DNA from 4 places in the Shewanella sp. Sh95 genome. Region 2 is predicted to be linked to each of the others. Evidence: predicted binding sites of a transcription regulator. Region 2 holds the regulator's gene; each other region holds the start of a gene.
The links. Region 2 encodes MetJ, which represses methionine synthesis genes. Its sites were predicted from a motif close to TAGACGTCTAGACGTCTA; they were not measured.
Positions count from the first base shown of each region.

Region 1: metE (5-methyltetrahydropteroyltriglutamate--homocysteine S-methyltransferase) is a predicted target of MetJ. The motif match lies at 1,468-1,485, and genes of this name have one in related genera.
Region 3: msrA (peptide-methionine (S)-S-oxide reductase MsrA) is a predicted target of MetJ. The motif match lies at 5,740-5,757, and genes of this name have one in related genera.
Region 4: thrA (bifunctional aspartate kinase/homoserine dehydrogenase I) is a predicted target of MetJ. The motif match lies at 3,727-3,744, and genes of this name have one in related genera.

Region 1 is NZ_LGYY01000208.1:20,123-27,668, reverse strand. It holds gene metE (5-methyltetrahydropteroyltriglutamate--homocysteine S-methyltransferase) at 1-1,357, opposite strand, end outside; gene AEA42_RS15095 (LysR family transcriptional regulator) at 1,558-2,463, shown strand; gene AEA42_RS15090 (HDOD domain-containing protein) at 2,523-3,251, opposite strand; gene AEA42_RS15085 (TonB-dependent receptor) at 3,513-5,474, opposite strand; cobalamin riboswitch at 5,583-5,812, opposite strand; gene AEA42_RS15080 (hypothetical protein) at 5,947-7,389, opposite strand; gene AEA42_RS15075 (DUF3592 domain-containing protein) at 7,393-7,546, opposite strand, start outside.
Region 2 is NZ_LGYY01000054.1:9,003-16,548, reverse strand. It holds gene phsA (thiosulfate reductase PhsA) at 1-1,688, shown strand, start outside; gene AEA42_RS04355 (4Fe-4S dicluster domain-containing protein) at 1,701-2,267, shown strand; gene nrfD (NrfD/PsrC family molybdoenzyme membrane anchor subunit) at 2,270-3,214, shown strand; gene AEA42_RS04345 (sulfite exporter TauE/SafE family protein) at 3,357-4,100, opposite strand; gene metJ (met regulon transcriptional regulator MetJ) at 4,208-4,522, opposite strand; gene metB (cystathionine gamma-synthase) at 4,745-5,908, shown strand; gene AEA42_RS04330 (bifunctional aspartate kinase/homoserine dehydrogenase II) at 5,920-7,546, shown strand, end outside.
Region 3 is NZ_LGYY01000177.1:5,961-13,506, forward strand. It holds gene earP (elongation factor P maturation arginine rhamnosyltransferase EarP) at 1-499, opposite strand, end outside; gene fldA (flavodoxin FldA) at 592-1,119, opposite strand; gene ybfE (LexA regulated protein) at 1,175-1,447, opposite strand; gene AEA42_RS12990 (DUF2788 domain-containing protein) at 1,459-1,680, opposite strand; gene AEA42_RS12995 (alpha/beta fold hydrolase) at 1,782-2,558, opposite strand; gene seqA (replication initiation negative regulator SeqA) at 2,853-3,404, shown strand; gene pgm (phosphoglucomutase (alpha-D-glucose-1,6-bisphosphate-dependent)) at 3,474-5,126, shown strand; gene msrA (peptide-methionine (S)-S-oxide reductase MsrA) at 5,248-5,727, opposite strand; gene astE (succinylglutamate desuccinylase) at 6,006-7,040, shown strand; gene AEA42_RS13020 (thiamine pyrophosphate-dependent dehydrogenase E1 component subunit alpha) at 7,203-7,546, shown strand, end outside.
Region 4 is NZ_LGYY01000158.1:1,531-9,076, forward strand. It holds gene raiA (ribosome-associated translation inhibitor RaiA) at 1-46, opposite strand, end outside; gene AEA42_RS11495 (cytochrome b/b6 domain-containing protein) at 344-1,033, shown strand; gene AEA42_RS11500 (cytochrome c) at 1,095-1,544, opposite strand; gene trpR (trp operon repressor) at 1,734-2,009, shown strand; gene AEA42_RS11510 (hypothetical protein) at 2,041-2,418, opposite strand; gene slyD (peptidylprolyl isomerase) at 2,611-3,273, opposite strand; gene thrA (bifunctional aspartate kinase/homoserine dehydrogenase I) at 3,917-6,385, shown strand; gene thrB (homoserine kinase) at 6,382-7,320, shown strand; gene thrC (threonine synthase) at 7,387-7,546, shown strand, end outside.

The DNA of each region.
Region 1 (7,546 bases), on a different contig from region 2:
GCTCACCCTTGCGCCAGCGGCTACGTAGTCCGCGGATTGCCGGTGTTTGTGGGAATGAGCCAATCGTAGTCGTTGGCAACAATGGCAAACGATACTTACGCTGCTGCACCACTTGGCGCTCAGTAAATTCACTCACCCGTTCATAGTCGGCTGGGGTCAGCGCAGCGACACGGGCGATCACTTTAGCATCCGCCGCCTGTGCCTTAGCCTCACGGCGAGCCACGCAGGAGTTAACTATCTCTTTGGCCGCGACAGACTCAGGGGCCTGCAACAATTGGCGCACATTTGCCAGTTCCAACAGCTTTTGCTTGGCAAACGCAAGCTGCTGACGCAGCGTCGGCGTGAGCGTTGTCTCTACCTCTAAATCCACAGGGCTGTGCAGCAGTGAACACGAAGTGCCAATCCATAGGCGCGCTCCTAAGTCTCGGGCAACACCGCCGATACGCTCAACAATCAGGTCAACCTCCGCCGCCCACACGTTACGGCCATTAACTACACCCGCCGACAGAATTTGATCTGGTCTTAATGCATTAGCAAACAAGGCCAATTGTTCAGGGGCAGTCACTAAATCTAGGTGCACCCCCGCCACCGGCAGCGCGGAAACCAATGCCTGATGATGGCTAATGCTGCCATAGTAACTGGTGAGTAAAATCTTCACTTGAGCCGTTTTAAGCGCTTGATAAGCTTGGCTAATCGCTGCTTGCCAATCGGCGGCTAATTCGAGTGCCAGAATCGGTTCTTCAAGTTGCACCCAAGTTACGCCCTGCGCAGCAAAACGCGCAAGAATGTCGGCATAAGCCTTTACTAGATTGGGCAATAAACTCAGCTTATCGAAATCCTGACCTACAGTTTTGGCCAGATACAAGTAACTCACAGGGCCTAACAACACAGGCTTGGCTTGATAACCCAGCGCCTGCGCCTCGGCCACTTCATCAAATAACTGCTCATAGGCGATAGAGAACACTTGGTCTTGCTTAAGCTCTGGCACTAAGTAGTGATAGTTAGTGTTGAAATACTTAGTCATTTCCGAGGCTGGCGCATCGGTGCCACTTGGTGCACGACCACGGGCAACGCGGAATAAGGTATCAAGATCGATAGCACCCTCGCCACGGTGGCGATCGGGGATAGCGTTTAAGGTCGCACTCAGGGTTAACACTTGATCGTAAAAGGCAAAATCCCCTACAGGTACTTGCTCTATCCCTGCGGCCACTTGCCATTGCCAATGAGTGCGGCGTAACTCCCTAGCCACCTCATGCAGTTCAGCTTGAGTGCTCTCACCACGCCAGTATTTTTCAAGGGCAAACTTTAATTCACGACGACGCCCGATACGGGGAAAACCAAGACTGTTTAATTGCATACCATATCTTCCTTTATTTGAGATAAGCCATATTCGGCACTTGCACCCAGTAGATGGTGTTTTCTTGGCAACTTTTCGCATTTAAGCCTAGATAAATCACAATGGGCGTCTGGACGTCTAGAAGTTTATTGTGATAGTCTCTATGCCAGCAACCGAATTGATTTCAAGCACAACATGAGCGAAATTCACTTGGAGTGATCATGATCGAACTAAGACATCTGCGAACCTTAATGGCACTGAAGGAAAGTGGCAGCTTGGCGGGCGCAGCCAAAAAACGTTTTGTCACTCAATCGGCTCTCTCCCATCAAATTAAGGAGTTAGAGCAACGAATTAACTCGCCCATTTTTGTGCGTAAAAGCAAACCGCTCTCCTTTACTCAGGAAGGTGCACGCCTGCTGCACCTCGCCGAAGAGATCCTGCCTAAGGTGTTAGAGACGGAAACCGATCTCAAAAATGGGCTGGAAACTGAAACCAATCAGCTCAGAGTTGGCATTGAATGCCACAGCTGTTTTCGCTGGTTAATGCCAGTGATGGAACAATTTAGGCAAGATCATCCCCAAGCCGAGTTAGATCTGTCGAGCCGTCATCTATTCGACTCGCTCAATGCCTTAGAGATGGGCGAACTCGATATAGTGCTGACCTCAGATCCCGTACCGGGACACTCGCTCGCCTATCAGCATTTGTTTGATTTTGAAGTGAAGTTAGTGGTTGCCAAGGATCATCCCCTAGCGAAAGAAGCCTATGTTACGCCCAAGCAATTGTCGCGTTTACCGATAATCAGTTATCCGGTGCCACTGGCGCGTTTAGATATTTACCGTCACTTTTTGGAACCCGCGGGCATAGAAGCCGGCGAGCAAAAAACCTGTGATTTGACCATGATGTTATTGCAGCGCATCGCCTGTAAGGACGGTATCGCCGCCCTGCCCAATTGGTCGATTAATGAAGGGCATGGTTTAAGTCTCGCCACCGTCAAACTGGGGCAAGAAGGCTTAAAACGCCCACTATTTGGTGCCTATCGACGCCACAGTGCGAACTCGGCCTTAGTGCAAAACTGGCTGCAATTGGTGGCAAGCGAAGGCTTAGCCCGCCAGCAAAAATCCAATTAAGCTTTGAAATGTTTAACAAAAAAGCCTGCAATCGCAGGCTTTGTTTTTATGGGCGGTGCTTAGAGCGGGTTAAGCAATAAACCACGCATTGACAATACTCGGCGCAGAATTAACCCGGGGGAATTTTGATTACGGGTCTGGCGCAGATTGTGGGCGATCATAAACTCTTGACGCAGATCTTGGTCAAGATCTAAGGCTTCAAAGGCTTCGATGGTTAAGGTTTGTTGCTGATTATCGATCAAAGACTTAATCACACTTAGCGGGAAAGGTTGCTCAGAGCTGGCATTCAAATAAGCAAATGCGGTTAAGGCAATAATCTGGCCGAACACACTAAACAGCGCCAAGGTTTGCACCTCATCGGGGTCGATATCGACATCCGGCATATCAACTAAGCTGTCAACCGCATCAGTTGCTATATTTTCCGTGAGTTTCCAATAACCTTGAACCAACTTCTTATAGGGTTGAGGCAATTCATCGAGGCGTTCTTTCAAATAAAATGTAAAGGCGTAACGGTAAATATTAACTTGGCCCAAACGAATTAAGGCATCTTTTAAAGAGCGAGACTTAGGGCTAACCACACCAGAAGCTTGCGCCGAATTACTGCGCATCAACATATGGGCCGCTAACGCGGGATCACTCGAAATAATATCGATCACATTACGAATATCGCCTTCGGCAAGAATGGCCTTTTTCAGTGGAATTAAGATCCCACGGCGGCCAATGACTTGCTCTTCATTCGCTATGATGGCTCTCACTTGAGTAAAAACCTGTTGCTCAAGATCTGTCATAGGACACTTTACACCTGTTAATTAGCTATAAGATGATTCGAATACCGCTCACATCATACCCAAACTACAAAGAATTTCAGCACTAAGTCGTAGAATAATTGCGTTAACCCTAAAGATGATGTGCTTTACAGTATAAGCAACGACTTAGCCTATATTACACCCGTAAAAATGATTTTTCTCTGCACCCAACAGCAGAAATAACAAAGCCAGACAACGTCTGGCTTTAAAATGCGCTAAATCACTTAATTATCAGGATTCGGCTTAGAAGCGGTAGCCGACAGTCAAGCGAATATCACGGCCTCGGCCTGAGTAATAGCTATCACCCCAAATGCCACCGTAGTAACCCGAGCTAACATACTCTTTATCAAACAGGTTATCGATACGCAGGCTCGCTAACCAAGCATCACGGGTATAGTTAAGGGCTAGATTACCTAAAACATAGCTAGATAATTTATCGCCTTCGTTGCCGTTATCGCCTTCAATAAAACGATCGCCCGTGTAAATTGCCTCAGCAAATACTTGGAAATGCTCGGCAAAATCCATGCTGACATAACCGCGCCCCGTATGCTCCGCAACCCAAGACAATTGCTTGCCATCATTCACCCCATCGGTAAATTCGGCATCAATATAGTTATATTCCAAGCCTAAGGTGAGGGCTTGAGTGACCTGCCAATCCCAATCGGCACTCGCGCCATAGCGGCGTGAAGCATCGGCATTGACGTTGGCGCCTTGGAAGCTGCCACCAACAGGTTTTTCCGCACTCGGGTCGAAGACAATTTCATCTTCTAAATCGAGGCGATATAGGCTGACGCGTAGGCTTTGGCTAGCCACAGTCCAATCCCAACCCGCCTCATAGGAACGGCCTGTCTGTGGCTTTAAGCCATAGACATCTTTCGGGGTGTAAGCTTGCTCATCGACCTTAGCAAAGCGGAAGTTTTCATCGCCACGTAGATAGAATCTGTGCTCGGCGCTCGGACGGTAATTTAAACCGAACTCGAATGCGGTCGCATCTTCATCTAAATCGATGCCGTTTGGATACACATTGCCATCGACCAGATCGTCGGTCACCCGCGCATAACGGCCGCCCACTACATAGCTTAAGGTGTGGCTTAATGGCACAGTGGCTTGCAGGTAAGCACTTTGCATTTCCTGCACATTGCTGCGCGCCATAGAGTCAAACTCGGCCTTACCGCGGCTGATATCCAAACCTGTCACTAGGTTTAGCTCGCCTTGACGGGTGCTGTAATTGGCGAGCGCCTTAGGGCTAAACATCAGCAGTGAGCGAGTATTTTGGCTACCCGCCCCCCAGTTTAATGAGGTCACTAAGGTATCGCTGTAATCTAGATCCGCCGCTAATGCCCAGTTTTGGTTAAGCTGATGCTGATAGCCCGTACGCGCCGCAGTGGTCATCTCATGGACATATTCGCTTTTATTGGAAGACTGGCGTGGGTCTTCTTTGAACTGATTTACGGTCAACGAGCCCGGATTTTCGCGGTCATCATCGTAATAGCTGGTTTCGACAAAGAACGAATCAGTCGCCGTTTTATATTGAATGCGGCCAAGGATAGAACCCGTTTCATTGGCGTTATGCTGACGATAGTTGTCACCTTGGTTGTAGCTTCCGGTCAAGAAATAGCGCCAATCCTTGTTGATCGCGCCAGACACATCGCCGCGACCTTCATAGGTATTAAAGCTACCGCCGGATAATTGCACGCTGCCGCCGGTATTCTCAGGCGATTTAGTCACAATATTGATCACGCCACCCACGGCTTGATCGCCATAGAGCACGCCCGCACTGCCGGATAAAATCTCGATGCGTTCAACCTGATTTAAGGGAATTGCATTCAGGCTAGGCGCAGCAATATCGATGTTATTTAGGCGGCGACCATCGAGCAAAATCAAGGTGTTGTTTACCGCAGCGCTGGCGCTAAAACCGCGCATCGCAAAGCTAGTACCAATATTGTTATCCGAAATTTGAATACCGCTCTGACCACGTAAGACGTCAGTCAAATTAGTCGCGCCACTCATTTCAATCGCCGCAGCATCAATCACATTCACATTAGCGGCAATATTTAACGGGGTCTTATCAGCACGGCCAATCACCACGATATGCTCATCGACGTTGGCGGCATGAGTTTCATCGGCAGCCACAGCGGGCGCGATCATTGATACACTGCAAAGGCTGCCAATCAGCAGCGCAATTTTGGTTGGATGTGTTCCCATTTTACCTTTAACTCCTACAAGGAAAACGGGGCATTAGCGCCACGATACCGTTGATTCAGTAGAAAACACTGATAGTCACTATCGCATTTTGAGATCTGCCCACCGAAATCTCAAAAACACCTTTAGGGCCGGTCTCCGGACTTAGGCTATATCCATCTCAACTTGAGATGAACGCGAAACTGACCTTTACACACTCGATTACAGGGCTCATCGTGAACGCCTGTCAAATGCGGTCGTCTCTCACCTTTTACCGTTGCGGGGGCAGTGCCAGAATTTCACTGGCTTCCCGATTATCTCGCGACTTCATCATCGCAAGCACCACAGAAGGTTGACTCAAAATTAGGTTCAAAGGGCGTCAAACCTGTTAACGCCCAACAAGGCTCAGAATATTAAAGACCTAAGCGCGCGCATTATAGACGTCTATACGGATGAAAGTCCATTAATCTCAGATTGGCGAGAAAGCTCAGATGAGTTAGAAAACGCCATCCCAGTTTTTTGCCGCAGGTTGGGGTCTGTCTTTACTTAAAATCGCCTGACGCTGCTCAGGGGTTTCGCATTGGGCAACCGGGCTTAAATCCAGCGGCTTAATCACTAACGAGTCAGCAGGTTGCACAGGCGACTTGTCGAACATGGGCAAATTCATCGACCAAGAGACCAGCTCCCCCTTTTCGCTAATGCCAACATAACCGTCATTTGCGCCATCTAACCACGTGAGACGCGGAATACGTGCCATTAACTTTTCCACATTATCACGGTTGGCTCGATATCCAACGGGCACCACTTTGCCATCGGGACGCGTAAACACAAAGGAGGATGGTCCTTGCGTAATAACACTGCCTTCCTGCCAATATTTATCAAGAATCTCTTGGGCATAGTGAAACCCAAACATATACGCGTAGTCAGTGTCGTCGGCCATAATTTGCGGCACCGCCTTATCCCGCAGTAATAAAAAGCCTGAGCCGATACTGATAATCTCCTTCACGCCTGTAATGTCGGTTTTTTTAATCCAATCGACGCCACAGTTAATCCCATCGCCCCAAAAATGCGCATCCCCCGTAGGACTTAACACCGCAAATGCGCAATTGTTTGCCGTCATACTCGCCACGTCTTTTAAGGCACTGCGGATAGGATAAGTATCACTGCGCCAGCCCCAACTCACTACTGAGCCGTCCTTTTTCAAGGCGGCATAGGTGTGTTGAAAATATTCGATCTTCGCCACATCCGTAAGCTGAGGGAGCAACTTTTTCATATTGGTCGACTCTTCAATCTGGCCCCAAATCACTGCACTGCCCTGTTTTTTGAGGGCGACAAAACTGCGTCCCTTAGCAAAGATATCAATGACATCAACTAATTGATCCTGCACATGCAAGCTATTGCCACCGTAAGGGCCATAACCCCAAGTGTGTACCTTGCCTGTGGCATCTAGCGCGGCAATGGCCTCTTGGTTGGCGAATAATTTAGTAATATTAGTCATGCGGTTTTGTAGGGCTTTGTCGAGGCGATATTTACCCACATTGCCCCAGAACACCACAGTGCCATCTTGACGTAACGCGGCAAACCCATCTTTAATCGAGACGATTTGCTTAACTTGCTTAAGCTGCTCAGTCACCTCGCGGCTATCGCCACCAGCATAGCTATCACCCCAAGTGATCACCTCACCGGATTGTGTTAACGCCGCAAAGGCCGAACTATTGGTGACCACAGTCTCGACAGCGGGTAAATCACAGGGAATATGGCGGTACTGTGGACTCGGATTTTCCTTAAATTGGAGCAGTTTGCCGTTATCAAACTGCAATAAGGCTTCCTTATCATTTTCGAATACGGTTACGGGTTTCGGCTGACTACAAGCCGTTAATTGTAGGGCGATTAAGGCTGCTACCAATGCCAAAGGGCGAGGAATTGAATAAGACTGCATAACTTATTTCCTTGTCGTTGCTGAAAACGTGAGTTGTTGAATATGTTGCGCTACGTTATCCGATAATGACTCGATTATCGGCCTCAATGCGCACTGAAAACCATGACTCGTATCTAACCGAGATAATAATACTTGTGTATTTTTATCAATCACCTGC
Region 2 (7,546 bases):
AATACATCATTAACTTCGGCCATAACCTGTACGAAGGCATCAACATGTCCGAAACCCGTGGCATGATGGCGGCGCAAATGGATAAAGGCGCCAAGCTGGTGGTGTTTGAACCAAGATTCTCTATCGTCGCCGATAAAGCCGATGAATGGTACGCGATTCGTCCCGGTACCGACGTGGCCGTCGCTTTAGCCTTATGTCATGTATTGATTGAAGAAAACCTTTACGACAAGGCCTTTGTTGAGCGTTATGTTGAAGGCTTTGACGCTTTTGCCGCCGAAGTAAAAGCCTATACCCCAGAGTGGGCCGAAACCATCTCCGATGTGCCCGCCAAAGATATTCGCCGTATTGCCCGCGAATATGCCGCTAAAGCACCCCATGCTGTGGTGGATTTTGGTCACCGAGCCACCTTTACCACCGAAGAGTTTGAAATGCGCCGTGCCTTGTACGCTGCCAACATCTTGATTGGTAATATCGAGCGTAAGGGCGGTATCTACCTTGGTCAAAAGCCTGGTGATTATAACAAGCTCGCGGGTGAAGATGTGGCTCCTGTGCTGGGTAAGCCCGGCGTAAAAGATATGCCAAAGCCTGCGGCAAAACGTATCGACCAAGTGGAAGAACAGTACGCCATGATGTGGTCTGCGGGCGGGATTTATCAAACCGTCCTCGATGCGACCTTAAGCGCGGTGCCTTATCAGTTACATGGCTGGGTGATGTCCCGTACTAACCCAATGCAAACCATGACCGACAGAGCGCGTGTGGTCGAAGCCTTGAAAAAGCTCGACTTTGTTGCAGTGTGCGATGTGTATATCAGTGAAACCGCGGCCTATGCCGACGTGATTCTACCTGAGTCTACCTACCTTGAGCGCGATGAGGAAATCGCTGACAAGTCCGGTAAAAACCCTGCCTACTATGTGCGCCAACGGGTAGTCGAAACCTTAGGTGATACTCGTCCTTCATGGCAAATCTTTAAAGATATCGGCCATAAGCTAGGGTTGAGTGAATTCTATCCATGGGAAAACATGGAGACCCTGCAACTATTGCAGGTAAACCGCGACACAGAGCTGCTGCGCCGGATCAAAGACGAAGGTTTTGTCAGCTTCGGTAAGCCGATTATGTTGCGTGAACCTAAAATGGTCGCCGAATTTACCAAGGCCTATGCCAATGCCAAACCTGCGGATGAAGACGGCACCTACGGCAGTTTACTCAGCTTTAAAACCCCAAGCGGCAAGATTGAATTGACCTCCGCCAAGGTTGAAGCCATGGCGCCAGGACGCGGCGTCATTAAATTCCGCGAAGTGCAGCTTAAAAAGCCAAATGAACTCTACTTTATCCAAGGTAAGGTGGCGGTGCATACCAATGGCGCGACCCACAATGTGCCCATGCTGGCAAATTTGATGTCGGATAACGCTGTATGGGTTCACCCAGATACCGCGAGCAAATTAGGTATCAGCAATGGCGACCCTATTCGCTTAACCAGCAGTGTAGGTACAGAGGAAGGTCATGCGTTAGTCACCCCGGGCATTCGCCCCGATACCGTGTTTGCTTATATGGGCTTTGGTTCTAAAAACAAAGAGTTGGTTAGAGCGACAGGCAAAGGTATCCACTGCGGAAACTTATTGCCCCACGTTACCGCGCCTGTGTGTGGCATGACGGTACACACCACTGGCGTCACGCTGGCAAAACGCTAATTGGAGGCTCAAATGACGAAAAGATATGTGATGGTGCACGATGAGAACAAGTGCATCGGCTGCCAAGCCTGTAACGTGGCTTGCCGCAGTGAAAACGGCGTACCAGAAGGGGTGACCCGTTTGCAGGTGAGAGTCGAAGGGCCGTATGGCGAAATGCCCAATCTGCACTTTAAGTACCACAGGGTGTCTTGCCAGCAGTGTGAAGATGCGCCTTGTGTGAAGGTGTGTCCAACGGGTGCGGCCTATGTGGGCGAAGATGGCATTGTCTCCATCCACGGCGACAAGTGTGTGGGTTGTATGTACTGCGTGGCGGCGTGTCCCTACAAAGTGCGTTTTATGAATCCCGAAACCAAAGTGGCTGACAAGTGTAATTTCTGTAAGGACACGCGTTTGGCCCGGGGTGAAGAGCCTGCCTGTGTGACTGTGTGCCCGACCGATGCCTTGGTGTTTGGCGATGCTAACGATCCACAAAGTGAAGTGGCCACACTGCTCAACACTAAGATCACTTACCAAGATAAGACCCATTTAGGCACTAAACCTAGGGTATATCGCGTTCCTACCAAAAGAGGGGGGATTTGATTATGAACAATACTTGGGGCGATATGGCGCAATATGATCCCGTCACTTGGCACTGGGTCATCGCCGTGTATTTGTTTATGGCGGGTTTATCCGCCGGAAGTTTGCTGATTGGAATTGGTTTGCGTTGGTTCAATCAAGAACAAACACAAGTTGAGAGCAATATCCTCAAGGCCGCAGCAATTATTGGCCCTGTGGCAATCAGCTTAGGCTTGGCTTGTTTAGTGTTTGATTTAACTAAGCCTTTCCACTTCTGGTTGATCTTAATTAACTACAACTTCCAGTCCGTTATGGCGATTGGGGTATTAGCGCTGCTGGCTTACTCACCCTTGGCATTTGCCTACGCGATTTTAGTATTGCGTGACGATTTGCCAAAGTGGGGCTTAGGTTTCCTCGCGCCTATCGCTAAGCTGCTGATGCCCTTTAGAAAGCTGATTGAAGTGCTGTTGTTTGTCCTCGCCATTGGTGTGGGCGCTTACACTGGCTTCTTAATCTCGGCGATGAATGCCTATCCGATGCTAAACACTGCGGTATTGCCTGCACTGTTCTTGGTATCTGGTTTATCAGCGGGCGCTGCGGCCAATGCGGTGCTGGCGCTGGTGATGTTCAAAACCGATAGTCACGACAAGACCTTAGCCAAAATGCATGGCTTAGAGCTGCCAGTGATGGCAATCGAAATCATGTTCCTGTTTATGTTGTTCTGTGCCTTGTACTTTAAGGGCGGAGCGGCGGCTGCGGCGCTGGCATCACTCACCTCTGGCGTGTGGGCAAGCGTATTCTGGATTGGCGTGGTCGGGATTGGCTTTGGTGTGCCATTGCTGTTTATGCTGCTTCCCGCAGCGACTCGCCACACTAAGGGCGCAATGATTATGGTGGCCTGTGCCAGCTTAACTGGCGTGCTCGCGCTGAGACACTTTATTGTGTATGCAGGCCAAAGCTACTTAAGCTAACGTATTGATGCTAGCGCAATAAGCATCACTTAAATGCGATTAAGTGATGCTCGAATGGATGACAACTCGTATCCACAGCAACAAAAAGCACCGTTAAACGGTGCTTTTTTTATGGCTGCGATTGGTTGCAATTGGCAGGAGATTATTGCGGTAATAACTCAATCACTGATTTGACCGTGAGCACTAAGGCGCTGATAGCGCAGAGGGCTAAGGTCGCCATCTTGGTCTTATGTTTATCCACATTTCCTACCAGTTTGCCTGCCACGAGATAGCCTAACAATACCGAGGGCAATAGCATTAGCGACAGCCAAAAGTGCTTGATTTCGAGTAGGCCCGTCACCCCAAGAATCGCCAAGGCAATGGTCGAACTAAAGATAAAGAAGGCCGATAACGCCGCGCGAAACTGCGAAGCATCCTTACCCGCCAATAAAATCGCCATCGGAGGGCCACCAATGGCGGCGATATTGCCAAAGATCCCCGAGACGACTCCCGCGCCAAATAGCGTCGCTTTGTTCACCGGTAGGCTGAATTTATACAGGCTCAGCACCACGGCGACCGCCACAATGGCCGCAATCGCCAAACCAAGAATCGGCTGCGGCGCAAACAGTAATAGGCTAGCACCGATAAAGCCACCGGGTACTCGACCGATGAGCGCGTATTGCAAGCCATTGAATTCTAAATGGCCGCGTTCACGCAATAGGGTGAGTAGCGCGATGGAAAATCCCATCACAATCACGGGAGCGGGCACTAATTGGGGATCGACGATATACAGCAACGGACTGGCGACCACTGCTAAGCCAAACCCAATCAGACTCTGGGTGAGGGCACCTAAAAACACAATCACAGACGCAATAGCGAGCGTTTGTGGATCGATCAAGGAGAACATAGGATTCCATCAAAACAAAATAGGGATCGTTACTTTAACCCACCACGCCGGATGAGCATTAACGATCCCTCATAATTAGTTACGGCAGGATTATGGGCGCTTAAGCGTTATTCCATGTCTTCCCACTCGATCCCCATTTCGTCCATCAACCGCTTCGCTTCAGCGGGGATGCTGTCTGGGCACTCTTTCGACAGATCGGCATCATCAGGCAGAGGCTGGCCGGTGTAGGCATGCAAAAATGCTTCGCACAACAGTTCGCTATTGGTCGCGTGGCGCAGGTTGTTGACCTGACGACGCGTGCGTTCATCCGTGAGGACTTTTAGCACTTTGAGCGGAATAGACACAGTAATTTTCTTTACTTGTTCATTCTTCTTGCCATGTTCAGCATAGGGGCTGATGTATTCCCCATTCCATTCAGTCATTGACTCACCTGTTATAACGCTAAATTCGGGGCAGATTTTAAACCCTTACAGATTACAGTCAAATTATTGCTACTATTTCTTAGCGATTGCAAACAGATTTCTTTATGTTTAGACGTCTAAACGTCTTAACGCCTATTGACGATACCACTGGGCTTAGGTACATTTAGACGTCCAGACATCTCTTTGCGAACTTAGGAGTTCCCGATGACCGCAGGCAAATTAGTGACCGAGCGTCAATTAGCCACATTGGCAGTGCGTCAGGGTATCGAAAGCGATACTCAATATGGCGCCGTGGTGCCGCCAATTTACCTGTCGACGAATTACGCCTTCGATGGTCATAAAAATCCTCGCGAATTTGATTACAGCCGTTCCGGCAATCCTACCCGCAGCATCTTAGGCGATGCCTTAGCTAAGCTGGAAAAAGGCGCAACCGGTGTAGTGACTTGTACTGGCATGGCAGCCATTACCTTAGTGACCACTTTACTGGGCCCAGATGATTTACTGGTGGTGCCCCACGATTGTTACGGTGGCTCTTACCGTTTATTTACTAATTTGGCGAAAAAAGGCCAATTTAAATTGCTGGTGGTCGATCAAACCGACAGCCAAGCGCTTGCGCAAGCGATTGCCCAGCAACCTAAAATGGTGTGGATTGAAACCCCATCCAACCCATTACTGCGGGTGGTTGATATCGAAGCTATTGCCAAGGCAAGTCATGGTGTGGGCGCGTTAGTGATAGTGGACAATACTTTCCTGTCACCGATTTTGCAGCAACCGCTATTGCTCGGCGCCGATATCGTTATCCACTCCACCACTAAATACATTAATGGCCATAGCGATGTGGTGGGCGGCGCGGTGGTCGCCAAAGACCCTCAACTCGGTGAGACCTTACATTGGTGGTCGAACACCTTAGGCTTAACCGGTTCTGCCTTCGACAGTTATCAAACCCTGCGCGGCCTGCGTACCTTAGCTGTGCGCATTCGTGAGCACCAAAGTAATGCCGAGCGGATTGTGGACGTGCTGACTAATAGCCCAGTGGTCAGTAAAGTGTATTACCCTGGTCTTGCGGATCATCCAGGCCATGCTATTGCCGCCAAGCAACAAAAAGGCTTTGGCGCTATGCTGAGTTTTGAGCTTAAGGGCGGCGAGGCCGAAGTGGTCGCCTTTTTAGATGCGTTAAGTTTATTCAGCGTGGCTGAGAGTTTAGGCGGCGTCGAGAGTCTCGTAGCCGTGCCCGCGACCATGACCCACAGGGCGATGGAGCCGCAGGCGCGTTTTGAAGCTGGCATTAAAGACACCCTATTACGTTTGTCGGTTGGTATTGAAGATGCCGACGACTTAGTTGCAGATATTCAAGCAGGATTGGCCGCCGTAGCGGCTTGTCATTAGAGGAATAATAGATGGCACGTTGTCACTTACATAAATTTGGTGGTTCCAGCTTAGCCGATGCCGATTGTTACCGCCGAGTCGCCCATATTCTGTTAACCCATGGCCACAGTGATGATCTGGTGGTGGTGTCTGCCGCGGGTAAAACCACTAACTTTTTATATAAATTATTGTCCCTGCGCGATAGCAACCAATTATGGCAAGAAGAATTACAAGTCCTTATCAGCTATCAGCAAGGCTTGATTGAGCAATTATTATCTAACGAGCAAGCGCGGGATTTACGCGAACGTTTAACCACTGATAAAGCTCAGTTAATCAGTCTATTATCTTTAGATGTACGCAATGATTACCAAATTAACCATGTGGTGAGTTTTGGTGAGCGTTGGTCGGCGCGCCTGATGGCAGCGCTGCTGCGCGAATCGGGCGTGGCCGCAAGCCATGTGGATGCCTGTTCGATTCTTGTGGCCGATGAGGCCGCCGTACCGCAAATTCGTGTGCAAGAATCCCGCGCCAAAGTGCAAGCCTTACTGGCCGCACACCCTAACGAGCGCCTAGTGATCACCGGTTTTATCTGCGCCAACGAGCGTGGCGATACCTTGCTATTGGGTCGCAATGGCTCTGACTTTAGCGCCAGCTTAATTGCTAGCCTTGCCGACATTGAGCGCGTGACCATTTGGACCGACGTTGAAGGGGTCTTTAACGCTGACCCGAATAAAATCAACGATGCAAAATTACTCAAGAGCATGTCCCTTGCTGAAGCCGACCGCTTGGCGCGTTTAGGCTCACCTGTGTTGCATTCACGCACTTTGCAGCCGCTGTTTAACACTGAGGTGAGCCTAGCTGTGCGTTCAAGCTACGCCTCCCATACCGACTTTACCCTGATTGCGCCGCACAGTTCCTCAGCGAGTGCGCCCGTGGTGACCAACCTCAATGCCGTGGTGTTATTTGGCTTTAAGATTGCGGGTGATGTCGCCAGTCTGCTCGAGCAATTAGTCGAAGCGGGATTAACACCACTGGCCCATTGGGTATCGGCGCATCAACGGCTTGAGCTTGCCTATACCGCTGAAAACCAAAAACAAGTACAAAAATTATTGGATGCGCAGGCCGAAGCCCTCGGCATTAAAGATCTGCAAATTAATACCGAACTCGGTTTAGTGGCGTTGGTGAGTGCCGATGCCGAGCATTATCGCCGCAGCTTTGCCCGTTTACTGAGTCGTGATGCTAAGCCCTTGTTCAGTGGTGACTTAAGCCTGGTGACCTTAGTGCCACAGTCGCAGGTTAATCTGCTGACCCAAAAAGTGCATCGCCGCTGCGCTGGACCGCGCAAACGCATTGGCGTATTGCTGCTGGGCGTGGGCAATATTGGCGAGGCGTGGGTGAAGCTGTTTAAGTCAGTCTCTCCCTCGTTAAATCAAGAGCTTGAAGCGCAAGTCGAGTTAGTCGGTCTGGTCACTTCCAGTAAAGCTTTGATTAAGTCTACGGGGGTGGATCTGGAAAGCTGGCAGCAGGAATTTGATAACGAAGCCACTCCTTGGCAGTATGAGCATCTATTTGAACAATTAGAACAACTTAACTGCGATGAACTGATTGCATTAGATATCAGCGCCAGCGCCAGTTTAACTCTGCAATACCCAGAGTTTT
Region 3 (7,546 bases), on a different contig from region 2:
ATAGCTCCCGCTCACAAATCAGTCCACCCGTCTTAGGTGTAAAGCCCGGGAAAAAGAAATACTTTCTAATGCCGCTTGCCTGCATCGAGGGTAAACCATGGCAGCCATCGACCCAATCTTCAGCGCTTAAATACTCTAAATTAAGCCATAAAGGCACAGATTTTGGTGTTTTAATATGCAGTTCAGCAAGTTGTTGCTTCACTACATCGGGTAATTCGCAGGCGAAGGCTTCAATTAACACTTCGCCTGGCTCATATACCAAAGGTAAGGGCGTAGTCCAATGAAGGATAGTCACGCCATGAAAAATCTGGCAAGTGAGGTTAGAGTCAAGGGCCGGTAAAATATGCGAAAAACTGTTTAAGTCATCGACCCAAAGCTTAATAGGGATCTGATATTCATTGACTAACTGTTTGGCTAAACGCCAAGTAACGCCAATATCACCGTAGTTATCGACGACAGTACAGAAGATATCCCAGTGGGGATGTTGGGGAGCTACCATTGGAAATATCGCTTTAATTTACGTGGAGAACAAATGTAAAAAAAGCGGCATTGGGCCACTTTTTTTACACAGCTCACTCGATGAAACTAGGCTTAGTCTTCGAGTTCTGCTAAACACATTTCTTCGTAGATTTGTTTGACCCAAGCATCAACACGCTCTTCGGTCAGCTCTGGTTGACGGTCTTCGTCAATCCCTAAACCGATGAAGTGATCGTCATCCACTAAGCCTTTAGAAGCTTCGAAGTTGTAACCTGCAGTAGGCCAATGTCCAATGATAATACCACCACGGGCTTGAACGATATCGCCAATCATGCCCATGGCATCGAGGAAATATTCCGCGTAGTCTTCTTGATCACCACAACCGAAAATAGCAACCAGTTTGTCTGTAAAATCAATCTGTTCTAACTCAGGAAAAAAGTCATCCCAGTCACACTGTGCTTCACCATAATACCAGGTTGGGATACCGAACAGCAGCAGGTCGTATTCTGCGATCTGTTCTTTGGTACTTTTGGCGATATCTTTCACCTCAACCATTTTCTTACCCAGTTTCTTCTGGATCATCTTGGCGACAGCTTCGGTGTTGCCTGTGTCGCTACCGAAAAAAAGACCTACAGTTGCCATTGTCTATCCTTTATGTCTAGTTCACTTATACGTTAATCTTGCTGCTATCGATTGCTCAGCATTCTATTTTTTGCTGAAGAATTAATTCGATTAACTGGCTTCGGCTGATGTTACTGGCCAATGCCCGCTCATTCAAGGCGTCATATAAATCTTGTGACACCTTTAACTCTATTCGCTTTAATCCTTTGGCTTTATCCCGCTGGATCTGGTTGCGCTTATTGACCTTAAGTTGCTGGCTACGGGACAAAGGATTGCTACGTGGGCGTCCCCGTCGCTTTTCATTGGCAAAAAGGTCAATGGTCGTTCTATCTGTTGCTTCTTTTGCCATGTTCTTATTGTTTAACCGATGCCTGAACCTTCCCAAGACATCTGGATAATACCTTTTGCAATAAACCCGGCGCAGCCGAGAAATAACACTAACCAAACAATAAATCGACCGAATTTCGGTACGTTACCTTGTTTTAGCACATCGTGGATGGCCATGCCGATAAAGAAAAATATCGCGGCAAAAAACAGGTTCAAGCCGATGGTCTCAATTTGTTCCATGTACTGAGATAACATACTTTCTTAGTCCTCTAGAGTGTTCTAAGGCTAAAAGAGGCGCGAATATATCACATCAACAAGGTGTCGGCTATATGATTTAGGTCGAGAATCGTTGTCATTTACACCGTGTGTTTGTCAATAAATTCAGACACAATCCGGTTAAAAATGGTAGGTTTTTGCGCATGTAACCAATGGCCACACCCTTCAAGGGTTTTTGCTTGTGCCAATGGGAATTGTGTCATGATGGCATTTCTATGTTCACCAGTGACATAGTTTGAGTCTCCTCCGCGGATAAAGAGGCTGGGGCCGTGGTAAGTTTGGCGCTTTTCTTCTACAAGATTATGCCAACCAATAATATTGGGATAACACGCTTTTAAGCCGCTTAAATTCATTTTCCAACGAAAGCCTGTCTCAGTCCGTTGCAAATTTTTGAGAAGAAATTGGGCTGTCGCTTCATCAATGCCGCTATGGGTTAAATGGGCCAAGGCAAAACGGCGATCGGTGTGGCCTTCAAGTGGCAAACTTTCGAGTGCGGCAAATACCGCATCATGGCGTGGCTGATAAGCAACTGGGGCAATATCAGCGGCAACCATGCTGATGATGCGTTCTGGATAGGCTAGGGCCGTTGCCATGGCAATTTTCCCACCCATGGAATGTCCCATAATATGCACGCGCTCAAGCTTGAGATCATCGAGTAAATCCACCATCGCTTTCGCTAAGCTTGGGTAATCCATCTGTTGCCAATGTTCACTTAAGCCGTGATTAGGTACATCAACGCGGATGACTTGATGATGGGTTTCGATAACTTGACCTAAGCCTTTAAGATTATCTAAATTGCCAAAGAGACCATGGATAAGGAGGACAGCTTCTCCTTGACCAGAAGATACAAAATTCATGGAATAGCCTGTGCTATGGTACCTAACGTTGCGCGAATTGTGCCTTCAATGCGTTAAGTTTGACAAGTCTTGTGGCGGTTTTGAAATTAAGAACCTTCAACTTGCTGGCTTTTTCAGCGATTAACATCGTTGTGCTAATTTGATGTGCGATTTCACGCATTTTTAGATTAATGATGCTTTATCAGATTGATAGAGATAGATACACTGAGGCAACGATCGCACAGATCCTTTGCTAGGATCGCCTGTGGTGCACTTTTTCGGTAAGCCTATCGAATAACAAAGGATAATAAGGTTATGAAATACATCGAAGTGGATGAAGAGCTCTATCGTCATATTGCCAGCAAAACGGAACGTATTGGTGAGAGTGCCTCTGATATTCTCCGTCGATTACTCGGCCTGTCCGTCGATGCGGTTGAACAGTCACAGCCACAGTCGATCAGCCAACCGAGTTTAGAGGTGGTAACGCCTGAGCCACAGAGCGTTCCGCAAGTAGAAAGCTTCGAGTCTGTCATCGATTTTAATCAATTGGTTGATGAACATAAGTTAGAACAACAAAAAGGCGCGGTGGGCCGCTTCTTATTTTTGCTCGAGAGCTTGTATCAACTTAACAAAGCCCAGTTTTCGCAAATTTTACAGATCCAAGGGCGCGATCGTCTCTACTTTGCGCGCTCTCGTGAGGAGTTACTCAAGGCTAGCGCCACCGCAAATCCGAAGGAAATCGGTAATACCGGATTTTGGGTAACGACCAACAACAATACTGCAAAAAAACGGACAATTTTAGCCGAGGCCTTGGTGCAATTGGGCTGTGATGCCCAAATCGCCAACGGCATTGCCGAACGCGTATAACGACTTATCGACGCCGCAATGATGCGGCGTTTCCATTTAATAACCGATTTTCCAGTAGGAGAGGATCAGGTGGCAATACATCAACGGGCAGGACAAACCGCGAGTCAGACGGATCTGGTGAATATTCCAAAGCTGATGAGCCATTATTACAGCATCAAACCCAATGTGGATGCTGCCGAGCAGCGTGTGACATTCGGGACCTCAGGCCATCGCGGAACTGCATTTCAAGGGAGCTTTAACCAAGACCATATTTGGGCGATTACCCAAGCCGTTGTCGATTATCGCCAATCGGTGAATATCGAAGGCCCGCTGTTTTTAGGTATCGATACCCACGCTTTATCTTATGCGGCTTACGTGTCGGCGATTGAAGTGTTAGCGGCCAATAAGGTGACTGTGCATATCCAGCAACATGATGGTTTTACGCCAACGCCTGTGGTGTCACATGCGATTATTTGTGCAAATCGCGAGGCGGCACTAAGTGGTGCCGCGTTAAGCGATGGTTTGATTATTACGCCATCCCACAATCCACCGCAGGATGGTGGGATTAAATACAATCCACCCCATGGTGGCCCTGCTGAAGGTAATATCACTGCGTGGATTGAGTCCCGCGCAAATGATTACCTGCGCGCAGCGCTCAAGGGCGTTAATAAGCTCGCTTATGCAGATGCATTGGCTTCGGGTTATGTGCATGCCATCGATTTGATCTCCCCATATGTCGCGGATTTAGTCAATGTGGTCGATATGCATGCTATCGCTAAGGCTAAACTTAAGCTGGGTGTCGATCCATTAGGCGGCTCCGGTATTCATTATTGGGCACCGATTGCCAAGCACTATGGCATTGATATCACTTTAGTTAACGATAAGGTCGATCCAAGCTTCAGCTTTATGTCATTGGATAAGGACGGCAAGATCCGCATGGATTGCTCTTCTCCCTATGCGATGGCAGGTTTACTGGCCCATAAAGAATCCTTCGATTTATGTGTGGGTAACGATCCTGACTACGATAGACACGGCATCGTGTGTCCGGGCACCGGGCTGATGGACCCCAACCACTATTTAGCAGTAGCGATTGATTATCTGCTAACCCACAGACCAGAGTGGAGCGATAGCTTAGCCATTGGTAAGACATTGGTATCGAGCGCGCTTATCGATAAAATCTGTGCCTTCCATGGCAAAAAATTACTCGAAGTCCCCGTTGGCTTTAAGTGGTTTGTCGATGGATTAGCTGAGGCAACCATTGCCTTTGGCGGTGAGGAGAGTGCGGGCGCCGCGTTCCTGCGCCGTGATGGCACGACTTGGTGTACTGACAAGGACGGTTTTATTTTAGTGCTGCTCGCAGCCGAAATGCTTGCGGTCACAGGTAAAACGCCGGGGCAACGCCATCAAGAATTAGTGGCGCAATTTGGTCAAAGCTTCTACAAGCGTATCGACAGCCCAATTAGCCTTGAGAACAAAGCCAAATTTGCCAAGCTTAATGCCGAGACCTTAAACGCCACTACGCTGGCGGGTGAGAACATTGAGGCTGTATTGACCCATGCACCTGGCAATAATGCTTCAATTGGTGGCATTAAAGTGACCACGGCCAATGGTTGGTTTGCTGCGCGGCCATCGGGCACTGAGGCGTTATTCAAGATTTACGGTGAGAGCTTTATCAGTGAGCAACATCTTGCCGATATCATTAAGGACGCACAAGCCCTGATCGATAAGGCCCTCAGCGCCTGATTTAGCGTTTACGCATTCTTTTTACCGATAAAAAAACGCACTCATTGAAATCCTATGAGTGCGTTTTTATTTGCAGCGATTGTAAGATCAAATTATTCAGGTTTGAGCTGAATCGCTAAGCCTAGTACTCGATATGGCAACTCGGTAAGTTATTCTTATCGATATAGTTTTGATGATATTCCTCTGCCACATGGAATTGCTGTAACGGCACAATCTCAGTGACGATATGACGCAATCCCCAACGACCTGAACGGGCAAAGGCCAGTTTTGAGGCTTCTGCCGCCGCTTTTTGCTCACGATCATGGAAGAAAATGGTACTGCGGTATTGAGTACCAATATCGCCGCCCTGCATATTGAGCGTGGTCGGGTTGTGGTTTTTCCAAAACACATCCAGTAACTCGTCGTAGCTGACAATCGCAGGGTCAAATTCTACTTGCACGACTTCAGCATGGCCTGTCTTACCTTTTTTGACTTCCTCATAGGTGGTCGCTTCGTTATTGCCACCCATATAGCCGCAGGTCGCGTTGGTCACGCCGTTGACTTGTCTAAAGAAATACTCCACGCCCCAAAAACAGCCGGCACCGAAAGTTGCTAACGCCATGATAAATCCTGATAGAAGTCTAGATGGCTAAGGATTGTGATAAAACTCATGCCTAAAAGCAAGTGTGTCGACAAAATTAATCCTATGTCGACCAAATGCGGCTAAGATGCTGTTGTTTTGCCGCGAAATGCGCTTGTTTGACCAGAATGACGGAGTAACGGCCCAAAAACTTGTGTTAGTATGGATGCGCTTTTTAAGGCGGGTAGCGATAAGTGCCATGAAACAGGCAGTTATTGCCATCACTCCCGTCTTTAACACGCTATTATAAGGAGAATTCTGTGTTACAAGCTCTGTTAGATTCGAAGGATTTTCTCGCGCTGACCCTCGCTAATCCTGAAACCCTCGGAGAGGAGTTTAGTTTCGCCTTAGGGGAACATACTCGAGTCGAGGTGTGGGACACGGGCGTCATCGTTTTTGAGCCTGCACAAGCCCAAGGTAAGGATGTCATTCTCTCCTGCGGTGTCCACGGCAATGAAACCGCCCCCATCGAACTCTGCAATACCTTAATCAAACAGCTTCTCCAACAAAAAATCATCGCCAAACAACGCACGCTCTTTCTTATTGGTAACCCTTTAGCGATTAATAACGGCACTCGCATTATCGACGAGAACATGAATCGTCTGTTTAGTGGCGAGCATTCAAATCCACCGGGATTAGTGAATCCTGAGCGGGTGCGGGCGAAAAAATTAGAAGCCTATGTTGACCGCTTCTTTAAGGGCGCAGCCTCAGGGCGCCAGCGAATTCACTACGATTTACACACGGCGATGCGGGCGTCAAAACACGAAAAGTTTGCGATTTATCCCTATCGTCCCGGCCGTGCTTACAGCGCCGAGCAAATCATGTTTTTAGCGGCCAGTGGCGTCGATACTGTGTTATTTCACCATGAGCCGACAACCACCTTTAGCTATTTTTCCTCCGAGCAGTATGGCGCCGATGCCTTTACCATTGAATTAGGTAAGGTGTATCCCATGGGCCAAAACGATATGACGCGTTTTATTGCCGCCCAAGAGATGTTTATGCGCCTTATCACAGACAAACCCTTAGCGCTTGAGCCATTCTCAGCGGATAAGGTGAATCTGTATCAAGTGTGTCGGGTGATTAACAAACATTTTGATGATTTTGAATTTACCTTCGCGACCGATGTCGAAAACTTCCGAGCTTTCCCTAAAGGCTTTGTATTGGCCCGAGAGGGTGGACAGGAAATTAAAGTCGAACAGGAATTTGAAGCGATTGTCTTCCCCAATGCCAAGGTGCCCATCGGCAATCGCACTGTGATTTGCCTGATCCCTTCAGTCGCGCCAGATGTTCGCTAGTTTTGTAAAGCATTATATACATGCCCACAGGGGATTAGTTGTCGTTTGAACTGTGCCAACGGTTGATAGGTAGTTTACGTTAACGTAATGTTCATCCGGCATATTCGTATAAATTAGGCGCAGTGGTTCTTCTGCTGCGTAACGAGATAACAAGAGCACAATATGAGCAAAGCAACACTCAACACTGATACAGTGCACCGTGTCGGCTTCTTGGATAAGGTATCGCTTCACATTCCTATCCTTCGAATTCTACAAGCAGATGGCACTACCTATGAAACCGCGGTTTTGCCTGTAATAGATGAAGCCTTAGCCACCAAAATTTACGATACTTGCGTATTCACGCGGGTACTCGATGAACGTATGCTTGGCGCACAGCGTCAGGGACGGATCAGCTTCTATATGACCTGCACCGGTGAAGAAGCAGCGATCGTCGGTAGCGTGGCCGCACTTGATCAAGAAGATGTGATCCTCGCGCAATACCGTGAACATGCTGCGCTACGTTATCG
Region 4 (7,546 bases), on a different contig from region 2:
GGATTGGGGCAGTTACTTCTAATTGCTTGCTCGTAATCTTTAGCATATGTCGAACCTTCTATTTATTTTCTTCAGTTTCAGATTACCAATCTACACCTTTAAAAACGAGATCTAAATCACATTTTTTGTCCGGTTAGATACTGTTCGTTGGATATTTGATCGCTTAGACAAATCTCGGTGATTCTTAGCCAAAAAGGCTTGTATTGGCTATCAGAACAGGCCATATTTGATGGGATAACTCTGCAGTCTTTCCTATCATTTACCTATCTTTACTTTAAGTTTTTCATTAGATCCCGATAAAATACCTTCACTTATTTCATTGTTTCGTCGAGTGGCAGGTATTATGGAAACCGAACATATCAAAGTTAAGGTCTGGGATTTACCCATACGCTTTTTTCACTGGGGCATGGTGGCCCTAATGGCCTTATTGTGGTGGAGCGCCGAAGTGGGCGAAATGCAATGGCACCAGATCTTTGCTTATAGTCTGTTGATCTTGATTGGCTTTCGTCTTTTGTGGGGCTTAATTGGCAGTGATACAGCCAGATTTAGCCACTTCGTGCACCACCCTAGGGTTGTGTTTGAGTATTTAAACGAAGTTCGATCAAAGGGCGTGTCTGTGGTATTAGGACATAATCCGATGGGCGGTTATATGGTGATTGTGTTGATTGCCATTATTAGCTTACAGCTAATTACTGGACTGTTTGCTACCGATGATGTGTTTACCGAAGGTCCGCTATACAGCTATGTGAGTGCTGATACGGGTTCGTTTCTCACTTGGTTACATAAGATGAATTTTAACCTGATCTTAGCCTTAACTGCCGTGCATGTGTTGGCAGTTATTGTGCACGCGCTTAAAGGTGACAAGTTAGTAGGTGCGATGGTTAGCGGTTACAAGCGTGTATCTAAGCTTGAGTACGCAAAGTTAGAGTCTCAGTTGGTTTTTAAATCACTGTGGCTGGCATTAATCCTGCTGTTAATCATCGCAGGCGTTGTATTTACTTATTTGATGTGGCCTGTAGTGCAAGTGCTTTAGCGGATGCTCAGGAGTAAAAAGCCTGTATATTGCAGGCTTTTTACAAGAGATTACGTGAACATTAATCTTTTTTGTAAACGTCATGGCAGCCTTTACAGCTCTTGCCAGTATCCATAAAGGCTTGCTTGATTTCAGCTTGGTCACCTTTCTGAGCAACAGTCGCTAAAATTGCAGCATTTTCTTGGAAGGTTTTCATCTTAGCCTCAAAGTCCGCCTTGTCTTGCCATACTTTGGCTAGGGCTTCGGTATCGCCTTTATCTGAACCTTCAATAAAACCTTCGAAAGGGATGTGTGAAAGCGCAGCGACATTTTTTGCGCGCATCGCAAAGGTTTCAGCATCGAAAGGCTTTTTACCTTTCATCATGGCGCCCATATCACCAAAGTTATAAGCAATTAAGCTGAATCCAGATTGGCGATATTGAATCGCATCTTTTGCATCTTCAAAATTGTGTGCTTGAGCAGTTGAAGCCAATAAGGTACCGGCAACGAGAGTTAGGAGTAATTTTTTCATCGTATTCTCACAAATTAGCGTCGAAGTGTGACATTGCTCTGCTATTGTACACAAATTAACTCAATGTACTAGAAGCAAATTTGTCAGTTTTTGTCTAGATAAGAGGGATAAACGTAACAAGTTATTTGCCGGTAGAGTAAATCTGCTAAACTGCCGTTGTAATGCTTAAACAATACTTATGGGGCGATTATGCGAGCCAATTGGGACTTAGTATTAGAAAAAATTTTGAGCCATGGGAATTATGAAGAGCTGTCGGTATTGTTTCATTTATTGCTGACCGAGGAAGAGCGCAGCGCTATTGCCGGTCGGCTAAAAGTCTTCCAGCTATTGCTAAATGGAGAAATGAGCCAGAGACAAATTGCTGCCGAGTATCAGGTGAGTATTGCGACTATTACCCGTTGTTCAAACTATTTAAAGAATATGGAACCCAGCCATAGGGATAAAATCCAACAGCTTATCAGTTAATTATTTGGGCTCCATTGGACTAGATATTTGATTAAAACCGGGGAGTTGTCGGTATTTTATGTCGGCGGTGGATGGAGCGTCTAACGAGAATATAAAAACTATAACTGAGTAACATAATGGCCAGCAAAGGATAAAGATTTTTAGGGAAAAATTTAAAAATAGCTAAGGCAGAAAAGAGATAAATAAAAGGCAATAAATCGTAAATTGTCTTAGGTAGATATCCAGATTTTCGGCGTTTTACAGGATCGGTTCGGCGATTTTGAGAACGTAAATTGTAAATTCTGGCGCCCAAAACAAACACAACAAGAGCAGCAATCAGCGCATAATCAGGTTCTAGCAGCATAAAGCTTAAACAGCCTAGTACCATATAGCCAAAGGGTAAAACTTCATATACTGGTTTTGCTAACATATGCACTCCGTTGCGTGATGTTTATATCGATTTGAAAATATTGTTTTTTCAGCTGAAAATGCTGTTTGATTTTAAACTTCCCTATTTACCTGCTGATTATAATCATTTGGCGATAAAAAAAGCACCTCCTTATTTAAGGAAGTGCTTTTTTATCAGCTCCTCTGGGAGGGCTATTAGGCTTGTGAACCTACATTAGCCGCGGCAGCCGCAGCCACCGTTGCCATCACATCCCGCTTTAGGTGTGTCACAAGCTTCGTGATCATGGTCATGGTGGTGATGCCCATGGTCATCAGAACCCCCGCAGCAGCCACCAACATCATGACCTGAGCCACCACAGCATCCGCCGCCATGGTCATGTTCATGGCTGTGTCCATGACTGCCACATCCGCCGTGTGCATGAATATGTCCATGGGCAATTTCTTCAGCTGTCGCTTCACGTACATCGATGACTTCAATGCTAAAGCTGAGTGCTTGGCCTGCTAATGGATGGTTGCCATCAACAATCACAACATCATCTTTAACTTCGATGACTTGAACTGGACGCTGGCCCATTTCAGTTTCTGCAATAAAGCGCATACCTGGCACGATGTCTTCGATATCACCAAATGCTTCTAATGGTACTGCCTGGCGAAGGCCATCATGGTACGGACCATAGGCCTCTTCGGCACTGATCGTCACGTCCAGTTTTTCGCCCTTAATTTTACCTTCTAATGCGGCTTCTAATCCTGGGATTAGGTTTTCTGTACCATGCAGATACAACATTGGTTCGGCATCAAAAGAGTCTTCTAAAAGTCTGCCTTCTTGATCTGATAAACGGTAATGAATGGTTACCGCGCTGTGTTGGGTGATCTTCATATCGCCTCCGGTTCGGAATGTGCGCGCATAATAACGCGCTTTTAGGGTGCTGGCGATAATTTGAAGTTGCTTATGTTAGATATCGCACAGCTTTTTGTGAGTTCGATTTACTGAGATTAATGACGATACAAAAGATGAATTGTGGTTTTTTATGAGTTGCCCTTTGTTATGTGTGGAAACAGACTGAAATGCTTTAATTTTCGAATGATGAAAAAATATCATTATAAATTATTTATTTTTTAATAGGTTAAATTGATTGTAATTGTCTAGCATTACGTTTACGTAAACAGTTTTGTATTGATGAAAACGTATTTTTAGCCTATGAAAACTTGATATTTATTAATCTTGAATCACTAATTTACTCAAGTGAAAGATTTGTGCATAAATAATCCAGTTTGGGGGTTGACAAGGTTAGGTGAAAAAGGCAATTCTGTTTAACATCACATTGACATAGATAAGTCTAAACGTATGCATAGCCTTGGTTTCGTAGTAATTACCATTATTACAACCACCACTACAACCAGAGTGGGGGCGGGCTGATACACCCTAAAGAATTTTAACGACGAGCCCGCTTCCCACAAAGAAGCGGGCTTTTTTGTTTTTAGCTTATGTTTCTTAGTCGGGCGCGGTACAGGAGATCAAGATGAAAGTGATGAAATTTGGTGGTACCTCGCTTGCAAATTGGCAGCGATTTTCAATGGCGGCGGATATTGTGGCCAAGGCAGCGAAAGCTGAGCCAGTCGCGACAGTGCTCTCTGCGCCTGCAACAGTGACAAACGCTCTGCTTGAAATGGTCGATGTGGCGGTGAAAGGGGAAGATTATTCACCAGTCATTCAACACGTTGAGCGGGTGTTTACCTCGCTCTATCAGGATGCGGTCAGTTCTGGACTCTCTAGTAGCCAGAGCGAAGTGCTGTTCGCCGGACTAAGCGCGCAGCTTGCACGTTGGCAGGACAGATTACGCGGTATTACGCTGTTGCAGGAATGCCCTGACGGGGTGCGCGCCGAGATCGTGGTTGCGGGTGAGCGTTTGTCTGCTGCGTTGATGGAGCAAGTCATGCTGGCAAAAGGCATTACTTCGGCGCAGCTAGACCCACGTGAACTATTTTTAGGCCGTGGTCGTCCGCTAGAATCCGTGGTCGATATTGCTGTCAGCAAACCGCGATTTAAAAATCTTGCCCTCGATGAGAAGCGGGTTTGGGTGATGCCCGGCTTTACCGCCGCCGATGAAGACGGCAAGGTTGTGACCTTAGGCCGTAACGGTTCTGATTACTCTGCTGCCGTGCTGGCCGCTTGTTTAGATGCTTCAAGCTGCGAGATTTGGACCGACGTTGACGGCGTATACAATACAGATCCTCGGGTTGTTACCGATGCTAAGTTGTTGTCACAGCTCAGTTATCAAGAGGCGATGGAGCTGTCTTACTTTGGGGCTAAGGTGCTGCATCCTAAAACCATTGCGCCTATCGCCCAGTTCCACATCCCCTGTTATATCAAAAACAGCTTTAATCCCGATGCGCCCGGCACTCTGGTATCGAATCAGGCCGATCAGAGCGGCTTGCAGGTTAAAGCCATTTCAAACCTCGATAATCAAACCATGTTTGATGTATCAGGCCCTGGTATGAAAGGCATGGTCGGTATGGCGAGCCGCACACTAGCAGCGATTTCCCGTAGCGGTGTTTCCGTGTCACTCATCACCCAGAGTTCTTGCGAATACAGCATCAGCTTTTGTGTGGCGACCAGTGAGTCCGCCAAGGTGAAATCGGCGCTTGAGCAAGAGTTTGAGTTAGAAATTAAAAGTGACTTGTTAGAACCGATTGCAATGCGCCATGACTTAGCCATTGTCTCGTTAATTGGCGATGGCATGCGTACCCATAAAGGTGTGGCGGCGCGGTTTTTCCAAGCATTAGCGCAGGCGAGTGTGAATATTATCGCGATTGCCCAAGGCTCTTCTGAACGTTCTATTTCAACTGTGATTGAGCAGCGAAAGACCAAACATGCGGTTGCCGCCTGTCATCAGGGCTTTTTCGATGTGCAGCAGTATCTAGATGTGTTTTTAGTGGGGTGTGGTAACGTTGGCGCAGGCTTACTCGAGCAGATCAAACAACAGGCGAGTGTGCTAAAAGAGCAGCACATTAGCATTCGTGTCTGCGGCATCGTGAATTCAAGCAAGATGTTACTCGATAGTGCGGGTATTGATTTAAACAATTGGCAAAACCTGCTTGCCGACAGTCAGCAGCCAAGCGATTTACCTGCGCTATTGGCGTGGGTGAAAGAACAACAATTATTAAACCCTGTGCTGGTGGATTGTACTTCAAGCGATCAAGTATCGAACCAGTATTTAGAGGTGATGAACGCGGGCATGCACGTGGTGACGCCGAATAAAAAGGCCAACACTCGTGATTACGCCTATTACCAAGCTTTGCGTCAAACAGCATTAAAACAACGTCGTCAGTTCCTGTATGAGACCAACGTGGGCGCCGGATTACCCGTTATCGATAACTTGAAGAAACTGTTATTTGCTGGCGATAAGTTACACAAGTTTAACGGTATTTTGTCAGGCTCCTTATCCTTTATCTTCGGTAAACTCGAGGAGTGTATGTCACTTTCTGAGGCGACTAAACTGGCGCGGGAAAAATGCTTTACTGAACCCGATCCTCGCGATGATTTAAGTGGCATGGATGTGGCGCGTAAGGTACTGATTTTGGCCCGTGAAGTGGGTTTGAAACTTGAGCTAAATGATATTGTTGTCGACTCAGTCTTACCCGCAGGTTTTGATGATTCAGGCGATGTGGAAAGTTTTATGGCGCGTTTACCCGAGGCTGATGCGGCGATTGCGGCGCGAGTGGCTGAGGCGAAAGCGCAGGGTAAAGTGCTGCGTTATGTGGGGCAGATTGAAGAAGGCGCGTGCTATGTGCGTATCACCGAAGTCGATGCTACCGATCCACTTTATAGCGTAAAAGGCGGTGAAAATGCCTTGGCATTCTACAGCCGTTATTATCAGCCGATTCCCTTTGTGCTACGTGGTTATGGTGCGGGCACAGAAGTGACTGCGGCAGGTGCCTTTGCCGATGTATTAAGAACCTTAAATTGGACTCGTGAGGTGAGTGTATGAGTTTGACCGTTTACGCTCCCGCCTCTATGGGTAATGTGGGTGTGGGCTTTGATTTATTGGGCGCAGCACTTGCGCCTATCGATGGCAGTTTACTCGGCGATAGAGTCAAGATTGCGGCGGCGGATGCGGGGGTGAGTCTCACTCAAGTGGGAGCTTGGGCGCATAAGTTACCCAGCAATCCCGAAGAGAATATCGTCCATCAATGCGCGGTGTTTTTCTTAAAAGCCCTTGGGAAAGAAAACCAAGGCGTGGCATTAACCCTAGAAAAAAACTTGCCCGTCGGCAGTGGCTTAGGCTCGAGCGCCAGTTCAGTGGTTGCAGCGCTTTACGCGCTTAACGAGCATTTTGAGCGTCCATACGATAAGCAAGCACTACTCGAACTCATGGGCGAATTTGAGGGCAAGATCAGCGGTAGCGTGCATTACGACAATGTCGCGCCCTGTTATTTGGGCGGTATGCAGCTAATGCTCAATGTGCCCGGCGCTATCTGCGAGCCGATCCCCAGTTTTAAACAATGGTATTGGGTGGTGGCGTATCCTGGGATTTCACTCTCTACGGCCATGATGCGTAAACTCATGCCAGAACAATACGATAAGTCAGTGGCCATCGATTTTGGGCGTTATTTGAGTGCCTTTGTGCACGCCTCTTATCAGCAAAACGCCAAGCTTGCGATTCAAGTATTAAAGGATGTATTGGCTGAACCTTACCGCGCAGCGGCGATTCCGGGTTATGACAATGCCAGAGCAGCGCTCGCCGAATTAGGCATGTTAACTACTGGCATCTCGGGCAGCGGGCCAACGCTGTTTTCTGTGACTGACGATCTCGCGATCGCTAACGCCGCTAAGGCGTGGTTAGAGGCTCATTATCTGACCGAAGCGGGGGGCTTTGCCCATGTTTGTCGCCTCGATGAGCAAGGCACGCGCCGAGTCGATTAATTTTCTTACTTTTAAAAGCATTAAGCCCAAGCCTTAAAGGTTTGGCACTGATAAGGTCGAGTGAGCATGGAACTATATAATTTAAAACACCCTTCGCAGAAAGTGAGCTTTAAAGAAGCGGTGCAATTAGGACTTGGTAAAGACAGAGGGTTGTTTTTTCCTACACAAATTCCAGTATTGCACGATATTGAGGCGCTGCTGGCGATGCCTTTTGTCGAGCGCAGTA